Regions from separate parts of the Blastococcus deserti genome, predicted to be linked through region 2. Evidence: riboswitches for the same ligand, from Rfam matches in the RefSeq annotation. Region 2 holds a riboswitch; each other region holds the start of a gene.
What was found. A riboswitch is a leader RNA that binds a small molecule or an ion and turns the genes downstream of it on or off. The one in region 2 is predicted to bind cyclic di-AMP.
Positions count from the first base shown of each region.

Region 1: another riboswitch for cyclic di-AMP. It lies ahead of ACFSHS_RS20855 (C40 family peptidase); the one in region 2 lies ahead of ACFSHS_RS22590 (VldE C-terminal domain-containing protein).
Region 3: another riboswitch for cyclic di-AMP. It lies ahead of ACFSHS_RS11375 (C40 family peptidase); the one in region 2 lies ahead of ACFSHS_RS22590 (VldE C-terminal domain-containing protein).

Region 1 is NZ_JBHUHP010000030.1:195,183-202,855, reverse strand. Features, by position in the region: gene ACFSHS_RS20870 (hypothetical protein) at 1-958, opposite strand, end outside; gene ACFSHS_RS20865 (maleylpyruvate isomerase family mycothiol-dependent enzyme) at 1,068-1,766, opposite strand; gene ACFSHS_RS20860 (hypothetical protein) at 1,908-2,126, opposite strand; cyclic di-AMP (ydaO/yuaA leader) riboswitch at 2,556-2,645, shown strand; gene ACFSHS_RS20855 (C40 family peptidase) at 2,678-3,187, shown strand; gene ACFSHS_RS20850 (BTAD domain-containing putative transcriptional regulator) at 3,278-6,517, shown strand; gene ACFSHS_RS20845 (hemerythrin domain-containing protein) at 6,514-7,212, opposite strand; gene ACFSHS_RS20840 (hypothetical protein) at 7,392-7,673, shown strand, end outside.
Region 2 is NZ_JBHUHP010000019.1:30,542-38,214, forward strand. Features, by position in the region: gene ACFSHS_RS17700 (beta-ketoacyl-[acyl-carrier-protein] synthase family protein) at 1-1,007, shown strand, start outside; gene ACFSHS_RS17705 (acyl-CoA carboxylase subunit beta) at 1,034-2,446, shown strand; gene ACFSHS_RS17710 (DUF3145 domain-containing protein) at 2,789-3,289, opposite strand; gene ACFSHS_RS17715 (GGDEF domain-containing protein) at 3,677-4,873, opposite strand; gene ACFSHS_RS17720 (maleylpyruvate isomerase family mycothiol-dependent enzyme) at 4,959-5,852, shown strand; gene ACFSHS_RS22590 (VldE C-terminal domain-containing protein) at 5,988-6,497, opposite strand; cyclic di-AMP (ydaO/yuaA leader) riboswitch at 6,530-6,625, opposite strand; gene ACFSHS_RS17730 (TVP38/TMEM64 family protein) at 7,030-7,673, opposite strand, start outside.
Region 3 is NZ_JBHUHP010000010.1:110,578-118,250, forward strand. Features, by position in the region: gene ACFSHS_RS11360 (DEDD exonuclease domain-containing protein) at 1-1,611, opposite strand, end outside; gene ACFSHS_RS11365 (D-alanyl-D-alanine carboxypeptidase family protein) at 1,821-3,563, shown strand; gene ACFSHS_RS11370 (hypothetical protein) at 3,645-3,965, shown strand; cyclic di-AMP (ydaO/yuaA leader) riboswitch at 4,153-4,333, shown strand; gene ACFSHS_RS11375 (C40 family peptidase) at 4,350-5,432, shown strand; gene ACFSHS_RS11380 (M48 family metallopeptidase) at 5,724-7,004, shown strand; gene ACFSHS_RS11385 (glycosyltransferase family 4 protein) at 7,078-7,673, shown strand, end outside.

The DNA of each region.
Region 1 (7,673 bases), on a different contig from region 2:
TCCCTCTGCTCCTTCTCAGTCGGCCACTCACGGCGACGAACCGCGCCAATATCCATCTCCGGAGCCGCGCGGCCACCGCGAGCGCGATGACACCGACGACGTAGGGCAGCAACGGCCAGGTGGAAAGGTCGTAGAGCCTCTCGCCGAACGGGCTGCGCAGCCAGGTGCCCAGCAGCGCGACGGTGACCTCGTCCGTCGAGTCGTCGACCGGCACGACCGAGCGGGCGATGCCGCCTTCGTCCGCGGTGAGGATCTCCTCGTCCGCCGGCGGCGTCGTGGCCGCCACCGCTGCACGGGGCGCCAGCAGGATCGCCGACGACTCGGAGCGTGGGACCAGCTCCACGCCGAGCACCGGCACCTGCGGGACCTCGAACACGGCCCGCGTGACCCCGAGGCGACGTTCCTCCACTGTCACCACGGTGCCCCGGACGAAGACCGGCGTGCCGTCGACCATCCGCTCGAGCTGCCACCCGGTTCCCAGTGGCAGGCGGTGCAGCAGCTCGACCACGTCCGCGCCCGACAGCCCGCCGTGGTCGTGCAGTCCCTGGATCGCCGCATCGTCCACGCGGATCTCCTCGCGCACCTCCCAGCCCCTCGGAGCGAGTCGGGCCGTCGCCTCGTACGGCACGGTGACCTGTGGTGGCGACGGGACGATGCCCGGGGAAGCGTCGCGATCCCTCAACAGCTGCGTGGCGGAGATCGCGGCCGTGATGGCGGCAGCCGCGACGGCGAGCACGCGCTTCGCGCCGCGGAGGGAGCGCTGAGGTCGGTCGTCGTCCCGCGGACCACGCCGCCACCTCCCGACGCCGGCCTCGAACAGGGCCACAGCGGCGACTCCTGCGAGAAGGCCCGTCGCGACCGCGGGCCGGAGCAGCGAGAGGACGGCCACCAGCAGGACGGTGACCCCGACGACGGCCAGCAGAGCCAGCCGGACCAGTCGCACACGACGCGGTGCCATCGCGCTCCCCGCCTCGCCTCCTCGGCGCAGCACCGGTCGTACCCCGGTCGCGCGGCGTCAGGCATCCGCGACCGAGCGACGTCCCTCGAGGGCTGCTTCCAGCGGCGACCTAGAGCCAGGCGGGCGGCGGCGGGACCTCGCCGCTGAGCCCGGAGGCGTCGGAGCGGGTCAGCCAGGCGGCGACCGCGGCCACCGGACCCTCGACCGTCCGGCCGCCGCTCCCCCACGTCCGGCCGGCGTCGGTCGCGACGACCGTGACGTCCGGCGCCTGCTCGCGGGCGGCGAACAGCCCGAGGACGTCGTCGACGAGCGCTGCGCAGAACTCGGCCGGAACGTCGGCGAAGGAGAGTCCGCCGCGCAGGTCGACGCCGTGCACCCACACCTCCTTGGCCCGCATCCACGGCACCGCGGACGCCGGCACGGTCACGCCCTGGCCGTTGCGCACCTCTGCCGTCCAGGCGCCTGCGGGCATGACCTCGACGGCCTGCGCGAGCCGTTCGCGGGCCGCGGCGTGGTCGCGGCGCAGCTCGGCCGGGGGCAGCGCGGCGGTCGCCTCGATGCCGGCGTCGCGGGCCGCACGGGAGGGGTACATCGGCGTCTCGACGCCGGTGCGGGCCCAGGTGAGCAGGTTGACCAGCGCGTCGGCGTTGCGGGCCAGGTGCGCGACGACGTGGGCGCGCGACCACCCGGGCAGGTGCGACTCCGCGGACAGCTCCTCGTCGCTGAACTCGTGGACGAGGCGCGACACGACGCGCTCCCCCTCGGTCCACCAGCGGAGCGCCTGCTCGGAAGCGGGGGTCGTCGTCACGGTCGCCGAATCTAGCCCGGTCGTGCACCGAGCGATCGCCCGCGGGACGGGGTCACGAGCCGCACGGGACCCGAGTGAGCCGCACCCGTGTCGCAGCACCTCGAACCCCGGTCATCGCCATAGCTTCCGGGGCGGTGCGGGTCAGCCCGTGGGGCCGGTCGGGTCCGGTCCGCCGGCGGCCTTGCTGTCGGCGCCGCCGTCCGGGACATGGGTGACGTCGCCGGACATGCCGCCCTGCGCCGCCCGCGGCGACTGGTCGTCGTCCGCCGTCACCTGTCCCTTCTCGGGCCGCTCCCCGGGCAGGCCCTCGTCCTGGCCCGGGTCGTTGACGCCGCCGTAGGGACGTCCGGTCTCGGTCATCGCTCCACTCCCGTTCGTCGGAGTCGCGCACTGGCTCCCCGGTGATAGCCGCGAGGGCGCCGGCGCAACCCGGGACGACGCGTCCCGGGCGTGTCCGTCGGGAGTGCCGGCGGCGCTGCCTGGCGGCGTCGGTCACCCACCGTTCCGCCGCGCCGCTCGGGCACCGATTACGTACGGCAACCGTTACCGCGCGTAACAGCCCGCCCTGCTCCGGGGCGCACCGGGATCGGACCAGGTCAGGGAGGCGGCGCCGCGGGAAGGTGCTCTCCCCGCGTCGGCAGCGGGGCTCCGCCGACCCGTTCGCGCGCCTCTGCGGACCTCCGCGCCGCGCCCTAGCGTCTTCGCCGTCCGAGCGGGCCCCCCTCGTCACGCACCTCGTGACTCCCGCCGGACGCCGCCGAACCGGCCTCCCGCAGCAGCGGGCGCCGGACCGGGGACCCACCGAAGTACCGGGGTGAAGCGCGCGCCGATCGGCCGCGCCGGGCGAGTTCCCCGCCCGAACCCGACAGCTAACTCGGTAGGCGGCACAGGAGAACAGGAGAACGTCGTCGATGACGACTACAGCCATGCCCATGTCCCGCTCGCTCCGCCGCGCCGCCGTCGTGCTCGTCGCCGGTGCGGGGGTCGCGCTCAGCCCCCTGCCGGCCCAGGCCTCCTCGGGCGCTCCCACCACCGCCACGGTCGCGGCGGCACCGGTCGCCGCGGCGACCCCCGCCGCGCAGGTCGCCGTCGACACGGCGCTGGCCCAGCAGGGCGACCCCTACGTCTGGGGCGGGAGCGGCCCCGACTCGTTCGACTGCTCGGGGCTGACGCAGTACGCCTACGCGGCGGCCGGCGTGGAGCTGCCGCACTCGTCGCGCATGCAGTCGGAGCTGGGCACGCCGGTGTCGCTGGACGCGCTGCAGCCGGGTGACCTGGTGTTCTTCTACAGCCCGGTCAGCCACGTCGGGATGTACATCGGGAACGGGCAGATGGTGCACGCGCCGACGTCCGGCGACGTCGTCAAGGTCGTGGACCTGGCGAACATGCCGGGCGCGGTCTCGGCCCGCAGGGTCGCCTGACGCACGGGTGCCCCGGCCGCCCGGCCGGGGCACCCGCCCACCCGGATGTGCTCCCGCCGGCCCCGGGGTGTGGGTTAGGTTTCGCGCGCCATGGCTGCCCCTGACGTCCCGCCGGTCGAGGTGTCGGTCCTGGGGCCGTTGCGGGTGACCGTCGGCGGTGCCGCCGCCGCGCTGGGTGGGCCACGGCAGCGCTCGGTCCTCGCCCGGCTCGCCGTGGCCGGTGGCCACGTCGTCTCGACCGACCGGATCATCGAGGACCTGTGGGAGGGCGAGCCGCCGCCCAAGGCACTCGCGTCCCTGCAGGTGCACGTGTCGCACCTGCGCCGCGCCCTCGAACCCGGCCGCCGCACGCGCACCGCGGCCGCGACGCTGGTCAGCCGCCCGCCGGGCTACGCCCTGCAGCTCCCCCGGGAGGCGGTGGACGCCTGGCGGTTCGAGGACCTCCTCGCCCGCGCCCAGGGGGAACCGGCGGCCGTCCGTCGCCGCCTGCTGGACGACGCCCTGGCCTGCTGGTCGGGGCCCGCCTACGCCGAGGTCGCCGACACGTCGTGGGCCGCCCCGGAAGTCGCCCGGCTGGAGGAGCTGCGGCTGGTCGCGCGGGAGAGCCGGGCGGACGCCGACCTCGAGCTCGGTCGTGCGGTCGCCGTCGTCCCCGAGCTGGAGCGCCTCCTGCACGACCACCCTGCCCGGGAGCGGTCGGTGCGCCTGCTGGTGCTCGCGCTGTACCGGAGCGGCCGGCAGGGCGACGCGCTCGGCGTGCTCCGGCGGGCCCGCGAGCACCTGGCCGAGGAGCTGGGGGTCGACCCGGGCCGCGAGCTGCGCGAGCTCGAGGCAGCGGTGCTCGACCACGACCCGTCCCTCGACGCCGGGCCGGCGTCCGCGCCCGCCGCCCCGGCGCCCGCCGCTCCTCCCCTCGCGCCGGCCGCCTCCGTCGGCCGGACCGCCCAGCTCGACCAGCTGCTCGCCGCCGCCGGCGAGGCGCGGCGCGGAGCGCGGGTGGTCTGGATCGGCGGCGAGGCCGGCGCGGGCAAGACCACGCTCGTCGAGGCCGCGGCCGCGGCGCTCCGGCAGCAGGGCTGGCGGGCGGCCTGGGGCCGCTGTCCCGAGGTGGAGGGCGCTCCCCCGGCCTGGCCGTGGACCGAGGTGGTCCGCGCCCTGGGCGACGCGGGTCTCCCGGACGCCGACAGCGCCTTCTGGCTGGCCCGCGCGGTGGCCGACCGGCTGACGAGGGCGGCGCGCGAGCACCCGCTGCTCGTGGTGCTGGACGACGTCCACCGGGCGGACGAGCTGACCCTGCAGCTGCTGCGCCAGGTGGTCGGCGAGCTGGCCGGCGAGCCCCTGCTGGTGCTCGCTCCCTTCCGGACCACCGAGGACGGTGACGCGCTGCGGGCCGCCCGGGCCGCGCTGACCGCGGCCAGCGCGGCGCACCTGTTGCTGGACGGGCTCGACGAGGCAGGGGTGGCCGCCCTGGCTCGGGACCACGGGCTCGCCGACGTCTCGCACGAAGTCGTCGCGCTGCTGCGCGAGCGGACCGGCGGCAATCCCCTGTTCGTGCGGGAGCTGACCCGGCTGATCGTGTCCGAGGGCACGGCCGCCGCGCGGACCAGCGTGCCGGCCGGTGTCCGGGAGGTCCTGCGGCGCCGGGTCGACCGGCTGCCCGGACCCGCGGTCACCGCGCTCCGGCAGGCCGCCGTGCTGGGCCGGGACGTCGACGTCGACCTGCTCGCCGCGGTCGCCGGCCGGGATCCCGACGAGCTGCTGGACGCGTTGGAGACCGCGGTCCTGGCCGGCCTCCTGGACGAGCCGGCGCCGGGACGGGTGCGGTTCAGCCACGCGCTCGTGCGCGACACCCTGTACGAGGACCTGCCGCTGATGCGCCGGGCGCGCGTGCACGCGGCCGCACTGAAGGTTCTGGCGACCCAGGGGGCCGACGCCACCACGCTGGCGCACCACGCGGTGGCCGCGGCGGGACCGGCGACCGCCGCCGACGCCGTTCCGCACGTGGTGGCCGCCGCGCGGGAGGCCGAGCAGCTCGGCGCGCACGCCGACGCCGCCCGCCAGTGGGCCACCGCGCTGCGGATGCACGAGCTGGCCGGGCCGCGCTCCGGCGGCGACGCGGCGCTGCTCGCGCTCCTGCTCCCGTCCATCTCCGCGCACGCGCGCGCCGGCAACGCCGTCGTGGCACGGGAGCAGCAGCGGCTGGCCGTGCGCGCGGCCGCCCGGCTGGGCCGCCGCGATCTGCACGTCGCCGCGCTGGCCGAGTGGGACGCTCCCCTGGTCTGGACCGTCCGCGACGACGGCGCCCAGGATCCGGAGCTGCTCGATCCGCTGCTCGCGCTGCTGGAGACCCCGGCCGGGGAGGACCTGCCCGACGACGTCCGTGGCCGGTTGTGGGTGGCGCTGTTCCGCGAGGTCGAGGGCGTGGACGACGCGCGCACCGAGCGCGCGAGCGCACAGGCGCTGGAGCTGGCGCGACGGGTGCCGGGAGACCTGCGGCTGCTCTGCGCGGCGCTCAACGTGCGTGCGTACGCCGCACTCGGTCCCGACCTCGCCGACCGGCGGGAGGAGCTGGCCGAGGAGCTGCTCGCGGTGGCAACGGCGGCGGGCGCGACGGACTACCAGGCGGTCGCGCACTGGCTGCTGTTCCTCGCCGCGTCGGCACGCACCGACCTCGCGGGGGCCCGCGGGCACGGCGACCGGGCCGTGGCGCTGTCGGGCAGCGGGCAGCTCGGGCACGTGCTCGGCGCCCTGGGCATCCACTACGGGGCGCTGCTGGTGCTGGCCGGGCGGTACGACGAGGGCCGGGCGCGCTACGAGGAGATCGCGGCGCGGCTGGTCGAGACCGGGCAGATGAACGGCGGCCTGCTGGCGGTGATCGGCCGCTTCGTCGCCGGCTTCGCACGCGGTGACCTGACGTCGGTGGTGGGTGACTTCGAGTGGCTGCACCGCGCGATGCCAGGAGCCCTGGGGGACGCCGTCGTCCTGACCTTCCTGGACGCCGGCCGGACGTCCGACGCGCGGGCCGCGTGGGCGACCCGCCGGCCCATCGCCCGCGACTACTACTGGCTGACCACCACGACACTGCGGGCGCACGCGGCCGCCCGGCTGGGGGACGTCCCGGCGGCGACGGAGGCGCGGGCCCAGCTGCTCCCCTGGGCCGGGCGGATCGCCGGGCTCGACTCCGGCACCCTCGTCGTCGGCCCGGTCGACGACGCGCTCGCCGCCGTCGCGGACCTGCTGGGAGACGGCCCCGCCGCCGCGGAGCACCGTGCGGGTGCGGCGGCCGTGCGCCGCCGGCTGGCCGAGCAGCTGGCCGCCGTCGGCCTCTAGGACTCAGGCACCGAAGAGACCCAGGCACCGAAGACCCGGCGCTCCCGCCGGCGGAACGGCGGCACGAGGACGGCGAGCAGCAGCCGCAGCGCGAGCCCGCCCTCGGCGGCGATCCTCCGGTACTCGTCCGGCGTGGTGACGGCGGCGACGCGGGGCGCCTCGAACGACAGCCTCGCGCGCGTGCGGATCCGCGCCTCGACGGCGGTCCAGTCGCCGACCGACACGTACTCCTCGACGGCCGGGAGGACGGTGGCCTCCTCGTCGGCGATGTGCTCGTCGAGGACGTCGCGGAGCTCGGCCAGCTCGACGGCCAGGGCGGTGGCGGCGTCCTCAGACGCGGGGCGGGCGGCGAAGGCGCGAGCGGCGGCGCGGAGCCGGGCCAGCAGCGGGTCGAGCGCGGCGTGGTCGTCGCTGAGCTCGGCGAGGTCGACGTGGGTTCCGGCGGAGGCGGCGAGCACCGGCCACAGGACGTCGTCCTCCGCGGAGTGGTGGGAGTGGATCGAGTCGCAGAAGTCGGCGACGTACCGGCCGATCGCGGTGCCGCGGGCGGGGTCGGCGGTCGCGGTTCCGGCGGCCAGGGCCTCGGCGAGCGCGGTGAGGCGGCGGGCGTCGCGCAGCATGGCGCGGTGGGCGAGGCGCATGCCGAGGGTGTCGGGGCGCGGGTCGCCCTCGGTGCGCGGGGTGACGGTGCTCATCGGGTTCCTCCCGGACGGCGTGCTGACGCCGGGGACGGTGCGCGGCCCGTCTTTCCGCCGAGTTGTCGCCGGTCATGCCCGGCCGACAAGTCGACGACAAGTGACCGGTAACCGGGCGCGGCCAGTGTCGTCGCCGGACCGGTCATCCCGACCGGCGCGACTCAGAACGAGGGAACGAAGTGACCACCACGCTCTCCGCCGGGCCGGTTCCCACTGCTCCGGCGTCCGTCCGTGACCACCGCCCGGGCCACCGGTTCCGGGCCCTGACCATGGTCGCCGGGGGCTCGCTGTTCGCCGTCGGCAACCTGCTGCACCCGCTGACGCACGACGACACCGCCCACGAGTCGCCGACCTGGGTCGCCGCGCACGTCGTGTTCGGCATCGGCGCGGTGCTGCTGGCCGCCTCGATGCCCGTGCTCACCCGGCGCTTCGCGGCCTCCCGGACCGGCCTCGCCGGGCTG
Region 2 (7,673 bases):
CGGTGATCGCCGCCGAGGAGGCCTGGCGCGAGTCGGGTGCGGCCGACGCCGGGGTGGCCCCGGAGCGGATCGCCGTCGTGTTCGGCACGGGCATCGGCGGCGCCCTGACCCTGCTCGGCCAGGACGACGTCCTGGAGCAGAAGGGGCCCAAGCGGGTCTCCCCGTTCACGATCCCGATGCTCATGCCCAACGGCCCGGCCGCCGCGGTCGGTCTGGCCGTCGGCGCCAAGGGCGGGGTGCACGCGCCGGTCAGCGCTTGCGCCTCGGGCGCCGAGGCGATCCGGTGGGGCCTGGACCTGCTGCGGTTCGACCGGGCGGACGTCGTCCTGGTCGGTGGGGCCGAGGCCTGCGTGCACCCGCTGCCCATGGCCGGCTTCGCCGCGATGCGGGCGATGTCGACCCGCAACGACGAGCCCGAGCGCGCCTCCCGGCCGTTCGACAAGGCCCGGGACGGGTTCGTGCTCGCGGAGGGCGCGGCGGCGATCGTGCTGGAGCGGGCGGACGCCGCCCAGGCCCGTGGGGCCCGCGTCCACGCCCGCCTCGCCGGCGCCGGCGCGACGGCGGACGGCTACGACCTCGTGGCCCCGCACCCCGAGGGTGAGGGTGCCGCGCGCGCCATCGGTGCCGCCCTCCGCGACGCCGGGCTCTCCGCGACCGATGTCGGCCACGTCAACGCGCACGCCACCTCCACCCCGGTCGGCGACACCGCCGAGGCGGGCGCCATCCGCTCCGCCCTGGGCGACCACGTGCTGGTGAGCGCGACGAAGAGCCAGACCGGGCACCTGCTGGGCGCGGCCGGCGCGCTGGAGTCGGTGTTCACCATCCTCGCGCTGCGCGACCAGGTCGTGCCGGCGACGGCCAACCTGGAGGACCCGGACGACGACGCGGCCGTCCAGGCGCTCGACATCGTCCGCCACGAGCCCCGGCGCGCCTCGCTCCACGCCGCCGTCAACGACTCGTTCGGCTTCGGCGGCCACAACATCGCGCTGGTCTTCACGACGGCCTGAGCCATCCCCGCGAGCGAGGAGACCCCTTGACCACACTCCAGGCCGCCCCGACTCCGACCGCCCGCGACCCGCGCGATCCCGAGGACCGCCTGGAGCGCTTCTTCGACCCGGGATCGATGCATCCGCTGGCTGCCCGCGACGCCTCCGGGGTGCTCGCCGCCCGCGGCGCCGTGAACCGGTCGGCCGCCGTCGCGTACTGCACCGACGCCACCGTCATGGGCGGGGCGATGGGGGTCGACGGCTGCCGGCACATCGTCGACGCGATCGACACCGCCGTCCGCGAGCGGGTGCCGGTGGTCGGGATCTGGCACTCCGGCGGTGCGCGCCTCGCCGAGGGGGTCACCGCGCTGCACGCGGTGGGCGAGGTCTTCGCGGCGATGGTGCGGGCGTCCGGGCGGGTCCCCCAGATCTCGGTGGTGCTCGGTCCGGCCGCCGGGGGCGCCGCCTACGGCCCGGCGCTCACCGACCTGGTCATCATGGGCCCGGCCGGCCGCGTCTTCGTCACCGGGCCCGACGTCGTCCGCTCGGTCACCGGCGAGGACGTCGACCAGGAGAAGCTCGGCGGGCCCGACACGCACGGCCGGCGCAGCGGCGTCGTCCACGTGGTCACCGACTCCGAGCAGAACGCCCTGGAGACCGGGCGCTCGGCGGTCGACCTCCTGGCCGCGCAGGGCACGTTCGCGCCGGCCCAGGACGAGCCCGACGTCGACCTGCGGGCCCTGCTGCCGGAGCAGACCAACCGGGCGTACGACGTGAAGCCGCTGATCGCCAACGTGCTCGACGGGCCGGGGCTCGAGCTGCATCCGCGGTTCGCGCCCAACGTCGTCACGACCCTGGGCCGGTTGGCCGGGCGGACGGTAGGGGTGATCGCCAACAACCCCCTGCGGCTGGGCGGGTGCCTCGACTCGGCGTCGGCCGAGAAGGCGGCGCGGTTCGTGCGGATGTGCGACGCCTTCGGGGTGCCGCTGGTCGTGCTCGTCGACGTGCCGGGCTACCTCCCGGGCGTCGGCCAGGAGTGGGACGGCGTCGTGCGACGGGGGGCCAAGCTCCTGCACGCCTTCGCCGAGGCCGTCGTCCCCCGCGTGACGCTGGTGACCCGCAAGTCCTACGGCGGCGCCTACATCGCGATGAACGCCCGCTCGCTGGGCGCGACGTCGGTGTTCGCCTGGCCCGGGGCGGAGGTGGCCGTCATGGGGGCGAAGGCCGCAGTGGGCATCCTGCACCGCAAGAAGCTGGCCGCCGTCCCGCCCGGCGAGCGGGAGGCGCTGCACGCGCGACTCGCCGAGGAGCACGAGCGGATCGCCGGTGGCGTGAACCGGGCACTGCAGATCGGCGTCGTCGACGAGGTCGTGGAGCCCTCGCAGACCAGGCGCCGGCTGGTCGAGGCCCTCGCGGCCGCCCCGCCCGGACGTGGGGCTCACGGCAACATCCCGCTGTGACCTGACGGAGGCCCGGCACCTGGCTCAGGTGCCGGGCCTCGCTGCTGATGCCGGCCCGCGCTCGGTGCCGGCCGTCCTCACCGCGTGGTCGCCGTCCTCGCGCTGCACCGTGCGGACGGCGCGCGCACGGTGAGTCTCGCGATCTCGGGCCGCCGCCGACCCGAGGTGGCCACCGATGAGAAGGTCGCCCGGACGCCGCTTCCCCGACGGCGCCCGGACGACCGGTCTCAGGCTACGACGACCTCCCGGGTGGCCTCGGAGTGTCGTAGCGGATCCGTGACCTGACGGCCCGCTGCAGGCCCCACTGCTCGCGCGCTCGCGGCGGGATCCTGCGGAGGGGCCCTAGACCACCTGGTGCAGCCAGGTCACCGGGCTGCCGTCGCCGGCGTGCCGGTAGACCTCGAGGTCGGAGTCCCACGCGGCACCGAGCAGCTCGTCGACGCCGTGGCGGAAGGCCTCGGCCGATCCCGCGGTGGCGGCCAGGTGCCGCAGCTGCTGCTCGCTGATCATGATGTCGCCGTTGGCACTGGTGGGCGCACGGAAGACACCGTGGCCGGGCACGTAGGACATGCGCTCGCCGTCGTTGCCGTGGCTGGCCTCTTCGGTGACCTCGAAACGCAGCATCGGCCACGCCCGGAGGGCGGCCACCAGCCGGGCGCCGGTACCGGGCGATCCGGTCCAGGCGACCTCGGCACGGTAGGAACCGTGCGCCGCGGGCTGCTCAGCCCACGACAGGGAGACCGGCGCGCCGACGACGCGTTCCAGCGCCCACTCGACGTGCTGGCAGAGCGCCTTCGGGCACGCGTGCACGAAGACGACACCCTGGGTAGACCGTCGCTGCACGGGGCACCTCCATCGACTCGATTGGTCTCGTCTTCCCCTACGGACCTATCGCTTCGGTGACGGGCTGTATTCGACAGTGACGGAGCAGGGCTCCCGAGAACAGTTTGCACGATGGAGGGCACATCGCGCCAGCCCGGCCGGGACAGTTGAGGCGGATGTGACGGATGGTCACGCGTGACGCCTCTTACCGCTGGTCAAACGCCCATATCACGACCATCGGCACGGCGTCCAGCCTGCCTGGCGCGTCTCCCGGTGGCACGCGAGAGCGGCATCACCGCAGGTGGGGCGACCACCAGGGCCGCGTGAGCGACCCGGCCGCCGCGATGACTCAGCGTAATGGTCGACGTCACATCGGCGGTGGGCGACGCGCGGCGCGACCAGGCCGGATCAGGACGAGAGCGCTGTCACACGGTCGCCGCCGGAGCTCTTGGACCGGTACATGGCGGCGTCGGCGCGGTGCATCAGGTCCTCGACGACGTCGCCCGGCTCCACCTCGGCGACGCCCACGCTCGCCGTCACGCCGTGAGAGGCGCCCACGCGGGCGACGGCGGCGCGGAGCCGCTCGGCGACGGCCTCGCCACGGAATCCGGCCGACACGTCGGCCAGGACGGCGAACTCGTCGCCGCCCAGCCTGGCCACCGTGTCGGTCTCGCGGACGGCCGCACCGAGCGCGGCACCCACGGCCGTGAGCAGGGCGTCACCCGCGGCGTGACCGTCCGCGTCGTTGACGGCCTTGAACCCGTCGAGGTCGACCAGGCACACGACGCTCGGGTGGCCCCAGGCCGCGTCGGCCACCGCGGCGGTCAACCGCTCGGTGAACGCCCGCCGGTTCGGGATGCCGGTCAGCGGATCGGTCGCGGCGAGGATCTCCTGCGCGCGGATCAGCTCCACCTGGCGGTCGTAGGCGGCCCACGAGTTGGCCGACGCCATCGCGCAGATCATCGTGAGCGACGCCAGGATCGCGAGGAAGAAGAGGCCCGAGGTGCTGACGCCCGGGAGCTCCACGAGCAGCAGGTAGCTGCCGGTCATGACGGTCCCCATGGCCACCACGCCGCACGGCGAGTAGGCGACCGCCATGTAGGTCAGCGTGAGGAACAGCAAGCCGTCGAGCGGGCTGGTCGAACCGCCGTCCAGGCGGGTGCCGACGATGACCAGCACCGCCGTCGCGACGTTCCAGGCGTAGAACAGGGTCGGCCCACGGGAGTCGCGCATCATTGCCGCCAGCGGCAGCAGCAGGAGCGCCGGGACGGCCACGATGGCCAGACCGGCCAGGGCGAGGATCACCGTGTGGTGGCGCCCGGGGGTGTGGGTCACGACGGTGTAGCCGACGACCGTCCAGGCGGCGACCTCGGTGAGCACCACCCCGTAGCGCACGTGGCGTACCCAGTACGCCGCCCGCGCGTCGTCCTCCGCCAGCGGCCGGTACAGCCCGGCGCGGAGCGCGGTCGCCGACCGGCGCACCCACCCCGGCCGCACGGCGGCGCCCGCGGGCGCGCGCGGGGCGCGGCGGTCGCCGGCCAGGGGTTCGGTCACGGTCGTGCGATCGGCCGGCGGGATGACCCGCTTGATCCCGACGCCACCCATCGTGGGGAGTTCTGTTGCCGCGGGCGTGGCGCGTGCCACGCCGGGAGCGATGCCTGCCGCCGGGCCCGCGGGGTAGGGCGGCTCCGTGGGACGACACCAGGGCATGGCCGACGCCGGGCGCGACGAGGTCGCCGGCAGGGTGCTGCGCGCGTGGGACGTGTTCATCGAGCGCGCGGAGACGGTGGACCTGACCCGCCCGTCGCGGCTGAGCGGCTGGCGGGCGCAGGAGATCTGCGTCCACCTGGGGTGCTGGGAGGACCACGCCGCGATGGCCGACCTGATCGCCTCGGCCCGGGCGGGCGGCGTCGGCACTCCCCCGGACGTCGACGCCGTCAACGCGCGGGTGACCGCGGCCCACCGGGACGCGCCGCGGGAGGAAGTCCTCGCGGCCCTGCGGCGCAACCGCGAGGCGACGGCGCGCTACCTCGCCGAGGAGCCGGAGGACCTCGACACCGCGCTCACGGTGTCCGTCGTCGGCCGGATCCCCCTGCTCAGCGTCGTCCTCGGGCAGGCCTACGAGCTCGCCGTCCACGCGCTGGACCTGGTGTCCTGCGGGGCCGCTCCCCCGCCGGCCGACGTGCTGCAGTCGGGCCTGGCGGCCCTCGCCGACGTCACCGGCGCGCTGGCCGCGTCGATGGACATCTCCGGCCGGGTGACCCTGGCGACGCCCGACGGCGGCTGGGCCCTCGCCTCCGACGGCGGCGGATGGACCGTGCAGCGGGTGGCTCCCGGGCGGCTCGACGGCCCGGCGGTGGAGGCTCCGGCCGAGCTGCTGCTGGACGCGGCCTCCGGCCGGGTCAACCCCGTCCTGGCGGTCGCGCTGCGCCGGCTGAAGGTCCACGACGTCGCCGGGCTGCTCCAGCTGGCGCCGATCGTGCAGGCCGCGCCGGGCATCCCCGGCGGGCCGATCCTGCAGCTGGCCGCACGGACCGTCGGCGGCGCCGGGGGCGTGCTCGGCCGGCTCTTCCGGAAGGGCTAGGAGGTCGGTGCACAGGTGCGGTGACGGCGCGGGGCGTCAGAGGGGCATCTGCACGGCCTCAGCGCCCCTGCCCGGGGCCGGGCAGGGGCGCTGGTGCCTGCTCGCGGGTTCAGCGGCCCCGGGCGAGCACTCGGGTCATCCGGCGGGGAGGAACGCCACGTGCGGATGGTCCATGTGGTTGGCCGTCGGCGATCCGCGGTCTTCCATGGCTCGCCACGAGCCCGTGGAGACGAGGTAGATCCGCTGCTGCCAGATCACGTACTCGACGCGGAACCGGGCCGCGTTGTCGATCACGTACTGGGTGAGGGCGTCCCCCTTGGCCCGGTCCTCGTAGACCATGAAGTCAGCGGCGCGGCCCTGGGTGGGACGGTGATCGGCGCGGGTGTACACCGTCGAGACGTCGAACCGCTCCGTGACCTCCTTCACGACGGGTCGGACGTGCGGGTCCCACATGCTGTAGGGGCTGGAGGTCGGGGTCGGCCTCTCCGAGGGGGCCGGCGCTTCGACGGCCGGGGCTGAGCCTGTCTGGTTGGCCTGGGCGGGCACGGACGTGAGGGCTACCCCGGCGCCCGCGAGAAGTGCCACCACGGCACGCCGACCGCGAGGAAGGGACCGGCGGGGAGTGGGCATGCGACCAGCCGTCATGACGACGTGTCTCCTGTTCTCCGTGGCCGCCTACCGGGTTAGCTGACGGGTTCGGGCGGGGAACTCGCCCGGCACGCCCCGGACGCGTCCGGGCGTGCTTCACCCCACTGCTGCAGTGGGTCCCCGGCCCGGGCGCCGGCCTTCTGCCCGCGCCCGGCTGGGCGGCGTCCGACGGGTGTCACCGCGGTTCGGTGACGGATGTAGGCCCGTGCGGACCGCGACGACGCTAGGTCCGTGGCCGGAACGGGACAAAGGGACGCAGTGGGCCGGAAAGACGCCGATCGCCGGCGAGCGGCCCCCGTACTCGCAGGGTGTCGGCCCCATGGCTCGCCGTGGTGCTCGTGGCGTCGCTGCACCGATGCGCAGAGTAGTTGGAGCCGTGTCGGCCGACGGCAGCGCGGCAGCACACAGCGAGACGGCCGGATGACGTTCAGCACGCGGCTCCGGCACGGCGCCCGTGCGGGTCGGAGGGCGGGACGGGGGCTCGTGTCACCGCACGGAGGCGGCCGCCCGCGGGCACCGTCCTCTTGATCTAGGCGACAGGCACCGGCCCGGAGCCGGCGATCCGGCGCCGGCGCCGCCATGCGAGGGCCACCAGCCCGACCGCCACGAGCGCGACCACGGCGACCGGGACGACGGTGACCGTGGTCGCCCAGGCCGCGAGGAGCCCCGCCGAGGCCCCGACGCCCACCTGCACGACGGTGCTGGGCACCAGCCCGATCGCGGTCGACAGCGCGTACGGGCCGAGCCGGACGGCGGTGAGGCCCGCGCCGTAGCTCAGCACCACGAACGGGACGACGGGCATGAGCCGTCCGACCAGCAGGGGCCAGAACCCCCGGTCGACCATCAGCCGGTCGACGCGCGCGAGCCGCCGGCCGGCCAGCCGGGTGACGGCCGGCCGGCCCAGCGCCCGGCTCAGCCCGAAGGCGGCCAGCCCGCCCAGCAGCCCGCCGGCGAGGGCCACGGCGAGCCCGGGGCCGAACCCGGCGACGACCCCGAGCAGGACCGACAGTGCCGAGCGCGGGACCGGCGCAAGGAGGACCAGCGCCAGGCCGAGGACCATGGCGGCCCAGGCCCACGGCCCCGCGCCGTCGACCCACGCGCGGACGGCGCCGACGGCGGGCAGGTCGACGATGAGCGCGAGGACTCCGCCGACCGCCACCACGAGCCCGAGGA
Region 3 (7,673 bases), on a different contig from region 2:
CCCCGGTTTCTCCATCCAGCGGAGGATCAGTTCTGTCTCGTCGACGGTGGCGGCCAGTTCGTCGTGCGGCCCGGACGGCGTCTCGGCGGTGGCGAGCAGGCCGGGCAGCATGCCCCGCACGGAGGTGCCCTGCGGCGCGCCCCCCGCGGCCACCAGCCGGCCGCGACGGACGACGGACAGGTGCCAGCCGCCGCCCCCGTCGGCCCGGGCCAGGACCAGCTCCGGGACGGCGGCCAGCGACTCCAGCCGCTGACGGCGCCGCACCGCGCGCACCAGGACCGCGATCCGGTCCCGGAGCACGGCCGCGTCCTCGTACCGCTCCTCGCCCGCGAGCCGGTCCACCCGGGCGAGCAGCGGCGCCACCAGCGCGCGCGGGTCGGAGTGGACCGCGGCCCGGAAGACGGCCGCGACCGACGCGTACTCCTCTACCGACTGGGCGCCGGTGCACGGGGCGCCGCACCGTCCCATGCCGGCCAGCGCGCACGCCGTGGTGGGCACCCGGGGTGAGATCCGGGTCGTGCACTGCCGCAGCGGCAGCGCCTCGTGCACGGCGGCCACCGCCGCGTCGGCGGCGCGCCGGTCGGGGAACGGGCCCAGGAACACACCGGCCCCCGGGCGCACCCGGCGGACCACCGACAGCCGGGGGAACGCCTCCTCGGTCAGCCGCACCCACAGCGCGCGCTCCGGGAACCGGGACCGCCGGTTGTAGCGGGGCTTGTGCTCGGCGATCAGCCGCAGCTCCCGGACGGCGGCCTCGAGGTCGTGGGCGCAGGGGATGGCGTCGACCCGCTGGGAGAGCGCCACCATCTCGGTGATCCGGCTGCGCTGCTCACTCGAAGAGAAGTAGCTGCGGACGCGGCTGCGCAGGTCGTTCGACGTGCCGACGTAGAGGGGCTCGTCGCGGGGCCCGCGGAAGAGGTACACGCCCGGCCCGCGCGGGATGCCGTCGGCCAGGTGCCGCTTGCGCAGGCGCTCGGGGTCGACCTGGCGGGTGAGCCCGGTCAGCTCCTCCAGGGACGTGATGCCGAGGGGGCCGAGCCGCTCGAAGAGACCGTGCAGCACGTCGACCGTGGCGCGGGCGTCGTCGAGCGCCCGGTGGGTGGGGGAGGTGGTGGCGGAGAAGTAGGGCGCCAGCGTCGCGAGCTTGCAGTTGGGCACCTCGTCGCGGGTGAGCAGCCGGCGGGCCAGCACGGCGGTGTCCACCGACGCCGCCGCCGGCCAGGCCAGGCCGTTCTCGGCGCAGGCCGCCTTGAGGAACCCGAGGTCGAAGGGGGCGTTGTGGGCGACGAGGACCGCGCCGCGGGCGAACTCCAAGAAGGACGGCAGCACCGTGCCGATCCGCGGGGCGGCGGCGACCATCGTCGACGTGATGCCGGTCAGCACGCTGATGTAGGGCGGGATCTCCCGGCCGGGATCGACCAGGGTCTGGAACTCCCCGAGGACCACGCCGCCGCGCACCTTCACCGCACCGATCTCGGTGATCGCGCTGTCGTTGGGCGATCCGCCCGTCGTCTCCAGGTCGACGACCACGAACGTGACGTCGGCCAGGGGCGTGCCGAGGTCGTCGATCGCGACCTGCCCGTAGCGGGGTGGAGCGGGGGAGGAGGGCACGGGCGGGACGGTAGGTCGGGGTAATGACACTCCTGTGATGCCGCGCCGGTGCGGCAGGCGCCGCGCCGCGCAGCGGGAGGGGTCACCCCTCCGTCGGACGTCGCCCGGGAGGAGGGCCGCGGCCCGATCTCCTGGCGGAACGGGCATCGGCGCGACACCATCACCCCGGGTGGGGCCAGGGCGGCCCCGGCGCACGTGAAGGCGGTGTGATGCTCCCGCGGTCCCGGTGGCGCCCCCGTGGGACGGCGGTCCGCAGGGCGCTCACCGTGCTGGCGGCGACCACCCTCGCGGCCGCGGCGGCCCAGCCCGCGGCCGCGGCGCCCAGCGACCAGCCCGGCGGCACGTCGGCGGTGCTCGACAGCCGCGCGCTCGACCAGCTGCAGCAGCGGGCCGCCGAGGTGCAGGCCGATCTCCAGGAGCAGCACGCGGAGGTCGCCGCCGCACGGGATCAGCTGGCGGACGCCGAGCAGGCCGTCGCGGAGGCCCGGGCGGTCGTGGCCGACGCCGAGGCCGAGCTCGCCGTCCACCAGGCCGTCGTCGCGAAGTACGCCGCGGCGGTGTACCGGGACGGTGGTGCCCTCACGCCGCTGACGCTCCTCCTCTCCGGGGGTGATCCCGGCGACGTCGTCTCGGCGATGGGCTTCCTCGACGCCGTGGACGCGCACGCCGCCCAGGTGATCGGCGCGGCGGAGGAGCTCCGCCGGGGCGCCCTCGACCAGCAGCAGCGGGCCACGGCGGCTCTGGCCCGGGCCGAGGAACGCGCGGACGCGGTCGCTGCCCGTGTCACCGAGCTCGAGGCCGCGGCGGCAGCCGTCACCGACGAGCTGGATGCGGCGCTGGGCACGGTCGACCGGCAGCTGGCGCAGCTGCAGCGCGAGCAGCTCGAGGTCAACGAGCGGACCGCCGCCAACTGGCGGGCGTACCTGGACCAGCTGGCCGCCGCCGGGATCACCGCACCGCCCGCGTCCGCCCTGCTGAGCCCCCCGGCAGGGCTGCCCGCCGGGCTGGTCCCGGTGGGCGGCAGCGGTGGAGGCGCCCAGCGGGGAGCGGCGCAGCTGCCGCGACAGCCGACGTCGCTGCTGGTGCTGCCCGCGGAGACCCTGTCCGCGGTCACTGCCGCGATGGACGCCCTCGGCCTGCCCTACGCCCCGGGCACCGCCGGACCGGAGTCGTGGGACTGCGGGTCGCTGGTGCAGTCGGTCTACGGCGCGGCGGGCCTCCCGCTGCCCGGCACCCAGGCCGAGCTGTTCGCCGTCACCACGCCGGTGGCGCCGGCCGACGTGCTGCCGGGGGACCTGGTCTTCCTGGGCACGGCGGAGTCAGGTCTGGGCCACGTGGGGATCGCCCTGGACCCCAGGACGATGCTCGCCGCGGACGCCCGGGCCGGCGCGGTCGTGGTCCGCGCGCTGCCGGCCGACCAGGTTCTCGGGATCGGTCGTCCCAGCCTGGGGCAGCGGGCACCGGTGGCGGCCCCCGGTCCCACCGGCGGTGCCCTCCGGGTGGAGTGCGGCAACGCCGTCTACCCGCCGAGCTACGACGGTGCGCGGGCGTGGGGCGGCTATCCGAACGGGCTCATCCCGCCCAGCGCCATGTGCCCGCTGGGAGTGGCCGGCCACACCCTGCGCTGCGACGCGGCAGCGGCGTACCGGGCGATGTCCGGGGCATACGCCGGCGCGTTCGGGGCGCCCCTCTGCATCACCGACTCCTACCGCACCTACGCCAGTCAGGTCCGCCTCTACGGGCAGAAGCCGGCGCTGGCCGCCGTGCCGGGGACCAGCAACCACGGGTGGGGACTGGCGGTAGACCTCTGCGGCGGGATCGAGTCCTTCGGCACGCCGCAGTACGCGTGGATGAAGGCCAACGCCGGCCGTTTCGGCTTCCTCCACCCCGACTGGGCCGAGCCGGGCAACGGGCGCGAGGAGCCGTGGCACTGGGAGTACGCGGGATCCTGACCGGACCGCCCGGGGTGGGGCGGGCGGAATTGTCGGTGGCTGCTCCTACCGTGCGGGGCGACTCACGGAGGAGAGACAACCATGCTGATCGACTGCGACACCTGCACCGCGCGCCCGGCCGGCTGCGCCGACTGCGTCGTCACCGTCCTGCTGGGCGCTCCGCCGGGCTGGCAGAGCGCCGATCCCGTCGTCGTGCCGATGAGCGGACGCGCCCGCACGTCCCCCGGAGAGGCAGGCATCACGGCCGAGGACGTCGTCGTGCCACCGGCCGGGGTCGTCGTCGAGTTCGACGACGTGGAGCGCCGTGCCGTCCGGGCCCTCGCCGACGTCGGTCTCGTGCCGCCGTTGCGCCACCGGGAGGGGTCCGGCGACGGCGCCGACGGGGACCGGCGCACCGGCTGAGCAATACGGACGGAACAGTCCGCTACAGGTCACACCTTTCCGTGGCGGTGCGCTGACCAGCGCGGATGCCCCGCCCCGGGGGTGTCCGCCACACCCGTCCCACGACCGTCCATTTGTCACGGCAACATCACGGTCGTAGGGTCAGCCGGTCCGCCCGAGCGGTCGTCGCCCGCAGAGGGGTGACCTCGGACGGACACCGCCTAATCGCCCGACGGCGCCTGTGAGGTGCTCGACGGCGAGCCGGGGACCCACCGCAGTTCTGGGGTGAGTTCTCCTGCCGGGCCGGTTCGCCGGTGCGCAGGGGATAGGGCCAGTCTTCCCAGCCCGAACCCGTCAGCTAACTCGGTCGGCGGTTGCAGAGGAAGAAACGGAGAGCCGCCGCTCGTGGCGACCCCACACGCTGTACTGCCGCACGCCCTCGAACAGTCCGTCACCGCTCGTCCGTCCGACCCCCGGGCCGGACACGTCGGATGGCTCCGCTCGGGCCTCCTCCTCGGACTCACCGCAGCCCTCACCTTCACCGTCCTCCCCGGCACGGCGACCGCCGTTCCCGGCGAGGTGACCGACCCGGCGCAGGCCGCCCGCCTCGTCGCCGACGCCGAGCACGAGCTCGAGGTCGTCACCGAGCAGCTGAACGAAGCCAAGGTGCAGCTCGAGCAGCAGCAGGCGGCCGCCGCCGGCGCCACGCAGGCCGCCGCCGAGGCCCAGGCCCAGCTCGATGCGCTGGACGGCCAGGTCCGGCAGCTGGCGCGCACGGCCTACACCAGCGAGGGCTTCTCGCGGCTCGACGTCCTCCTGACCAGCGACTCGGCCGACGAGTTCGTGCACCAGCTGGGCACGCTGGACGCCATCGCCGGCCACACCAACGACCAGGTCGCCGAGGTCGCGGAGGCTGCGGAGGCGGCCGATCGCGCGCAGGCCGAGGCCGACCGGGCTCAGGCCGAGGCGCAGGAGGCGGTCGACGACATCGCCGCCCAGCAGGCCCAGCTCGAGGACCGGATCGCCGACTACCAGCGCCAGTACGACGCCCTCAGTGCTCCGCAGCAGGCCGAGGTCGCGCGTGCCCACGGCGGCGAGGCAGCGGCCGCCCCGAGTGGCGTCGTCGCCCCGAGCGCCGCGGCGCAGGCCGCGGTGGACACGGCGCTGGCCCAGGTGGGCGACGCCTACGTCTGGGGAGCCGGCGGCCCCGACGCCTTCGACTGCTCGGGCCTGACGCAGTACGCCTACTCCGCGGCCGGCGTCAGCCTGCCGCACTCGAGCCGGAGCCAGTCGCAGATGGGCGCGCCGGTGTCGGTCGCCGACCTGCAGCCGGGCGACCTGCTCTTCTACTACAGCCCGACCAGCCACGTGGCGATGTACGTGGGCAACGGCAAGATGGTCCACGCGTCGACGTCGAGCAAGCCGGTCATGGTGGTCGACTTCAACTCGATGAGCGGCTTCACCCACGCCCGCCGCATCGCCGGCTGACAGCCTCGGGAGCATCGCAGCGAGGAACGAGCGAGGAGCGGACCTAGGTGCGGAAGTCGGCCGGTGTGATCGCCGGCTGACAGCCTCGGGCGCATCGCAGCGAGGAACGAGCGAGGAGCGGACCGAGGTGCGGAAGTCGGCCCGTGTGATCGCCGGCTGACCTCCGCACCACCTCGGCCAGGGCCGGTGACTTCGATGGGTCACCGGTCCTCGCCGCGTCGGAAGCTGCCGGCGGGCCGCCTAGGATCGGTCCGTGGCGCGGAGCGGCCGACCGGCGGGGCGAGGGGGACGGTGAGCCGGGCGGGTCGGACAGGTGCTCGCGCCGCACTGCTCACCGCGGTCGTCCTGGGCATCGCGGTCGTGGTCGTCATCGCCGTCCGGACGCCGTGGGTGCCGCTGCCCGAGCCCGCCGGGGGCCACACCCCGGTGGATCCCACCGCGGGTCTCTCCGCCGCGCAGGTGGAGCGCGCCGAGGCGTTCGCCGCGGCCCTGCGGCCGGCCTCCCTGGTCTCGTTGCTGCTGGCGCTCGGCGTCTCGGGCGTCCTGGGACTGACCCCGCTCGGGGCCCGGCTGGTCCGGACGGTGGCGCGGCCGGTCGGCGGGGGCTGGGTCGCGCAGGCACTGCTCGGCACTGCCGCACTCACGGTCGTCGGGCGGCTGGCGACCCTGCCGGTCTCGGCCTACGCGGAGAGCGTGCGTCACCGGTACGGCCTCTCCACCCGCAGCTGGGGCCTGTGGCTCCGTGACGTGGCGGTGTCGACAGCGATCAGCGCGGTGCTGACGGCCCTGGCGCTGTTGTCGTTGCTGTGGCTGGCCCGCCGGGCGCCCCGCACCTGGTGGGCCTGGTCGGCGGCGGCCGCCGCCGGCTTCGTGGTGGTCGCGTCGTTCCTGTACCCGGTGGTCGTCGAGCCGGCGTTCAACAGCTTCGAGCCGCTGGCGGCGGGGGAGCTGCGCACCGACCTGCTGGCCCTGGCGGAGGAGAGCGGCGTCCCCGTGCAGGACGTCCTGGTGTCGGACGCCTCGCGACGGACGACGGCGCTCAACGCCTACGTCTCGGGGTTCGGCTCCACCCGGAGGATCGTCGTCTACGACACCGTGCTGGCCGAGCTGCCCGATGACGAGATCGAGTCGATCGTGGCCCACGAGCTCGGCCACGTCGTGAACCGGGACGTCCTCACCGGCACGCTGACCGGCGCCCTTGGCGCGGCCGGCGCCGTCGCCCTGCTGGGCTGGCTCCTCTCCTCGACGCCGCTCCTGCGCCGGGCGGGGGCGGAAGGAGCCGGGGACCCGCGCGTGGTGCCGCTGGTCGTGTTCCTCCTGTCGGTGGGCACCCTGGTCTCGACGCCGGTGCAGAACCTCGTGTCCCGGCAGATCGAGGCGCGGGCCGACCTCCACGCGCTGGACCTCACCGAGGACCCTGGCGCTTTCATCGACATGCAGCGCCGGCTGATCCGCACCAACCTCGGGGATCCTGATCCCCCCGCCGCCTGGCAGTGGTTCTTCGGGTCCCATCCGACCGCCGCGCAGCGGCTGGCGTTCGCCGCCGACTGGGCGAAGCAGGACCGGCCGTGAGCCAGTGTGCGAGCTCCCGCATGGGCACCGCACTCCCGGGCACGGGCGGAACGACCGCCGGCGAGGAGCGGCCGTGACCAGGACCCTGGTCGTCACCAACGACTTCCCGCCGCGCCAGGGCGGGATCCAGACGTTCGTCGCGGCCCTGCTGGCCCGCCGTCCCGCGGGGTCGGTCGTGGTCCTGGCCTCCGACTCCCCGGGCTCGACGGAGTACGACAAGGCCCTGCCCTATCCGGTGGTGCGGCGGCCCACCGGCATGCTGCTGCCCACCCGCGCCACCGCTTGTGCGGCCGCGGAGCTGGCCCGCCGGCACGGCTGCGACAGCGCCTTCTTCGGGGCCGCCGCGCCACTCGGACTGCTGGCGCCGGCGCTGCGGGAGGCCGGTGTGCGACACCTGGTGGGCGCGACCCACGGGCACGAGACGGGCTGGGTGGCGCTGCCGGGCAGCCGGCAGCTGATGCAGCGCATCGCCTCGCACCTCGACGTCGTGACCTATATCAGCGACTACACCCGCGACCGTCTCGCTCCTGCCCTCCGCGGTCGCACCCGGCTGGCCCAGCTGTCGCCGGGGGTCGACCTCGACTTGTTCACCCCCGGTGCCGACGGCGGTGCGGTCCGGCGTCGCTACGGCCTGGGTCGGGCACCGGTGGTCGTGTGCGTGTCCCGACT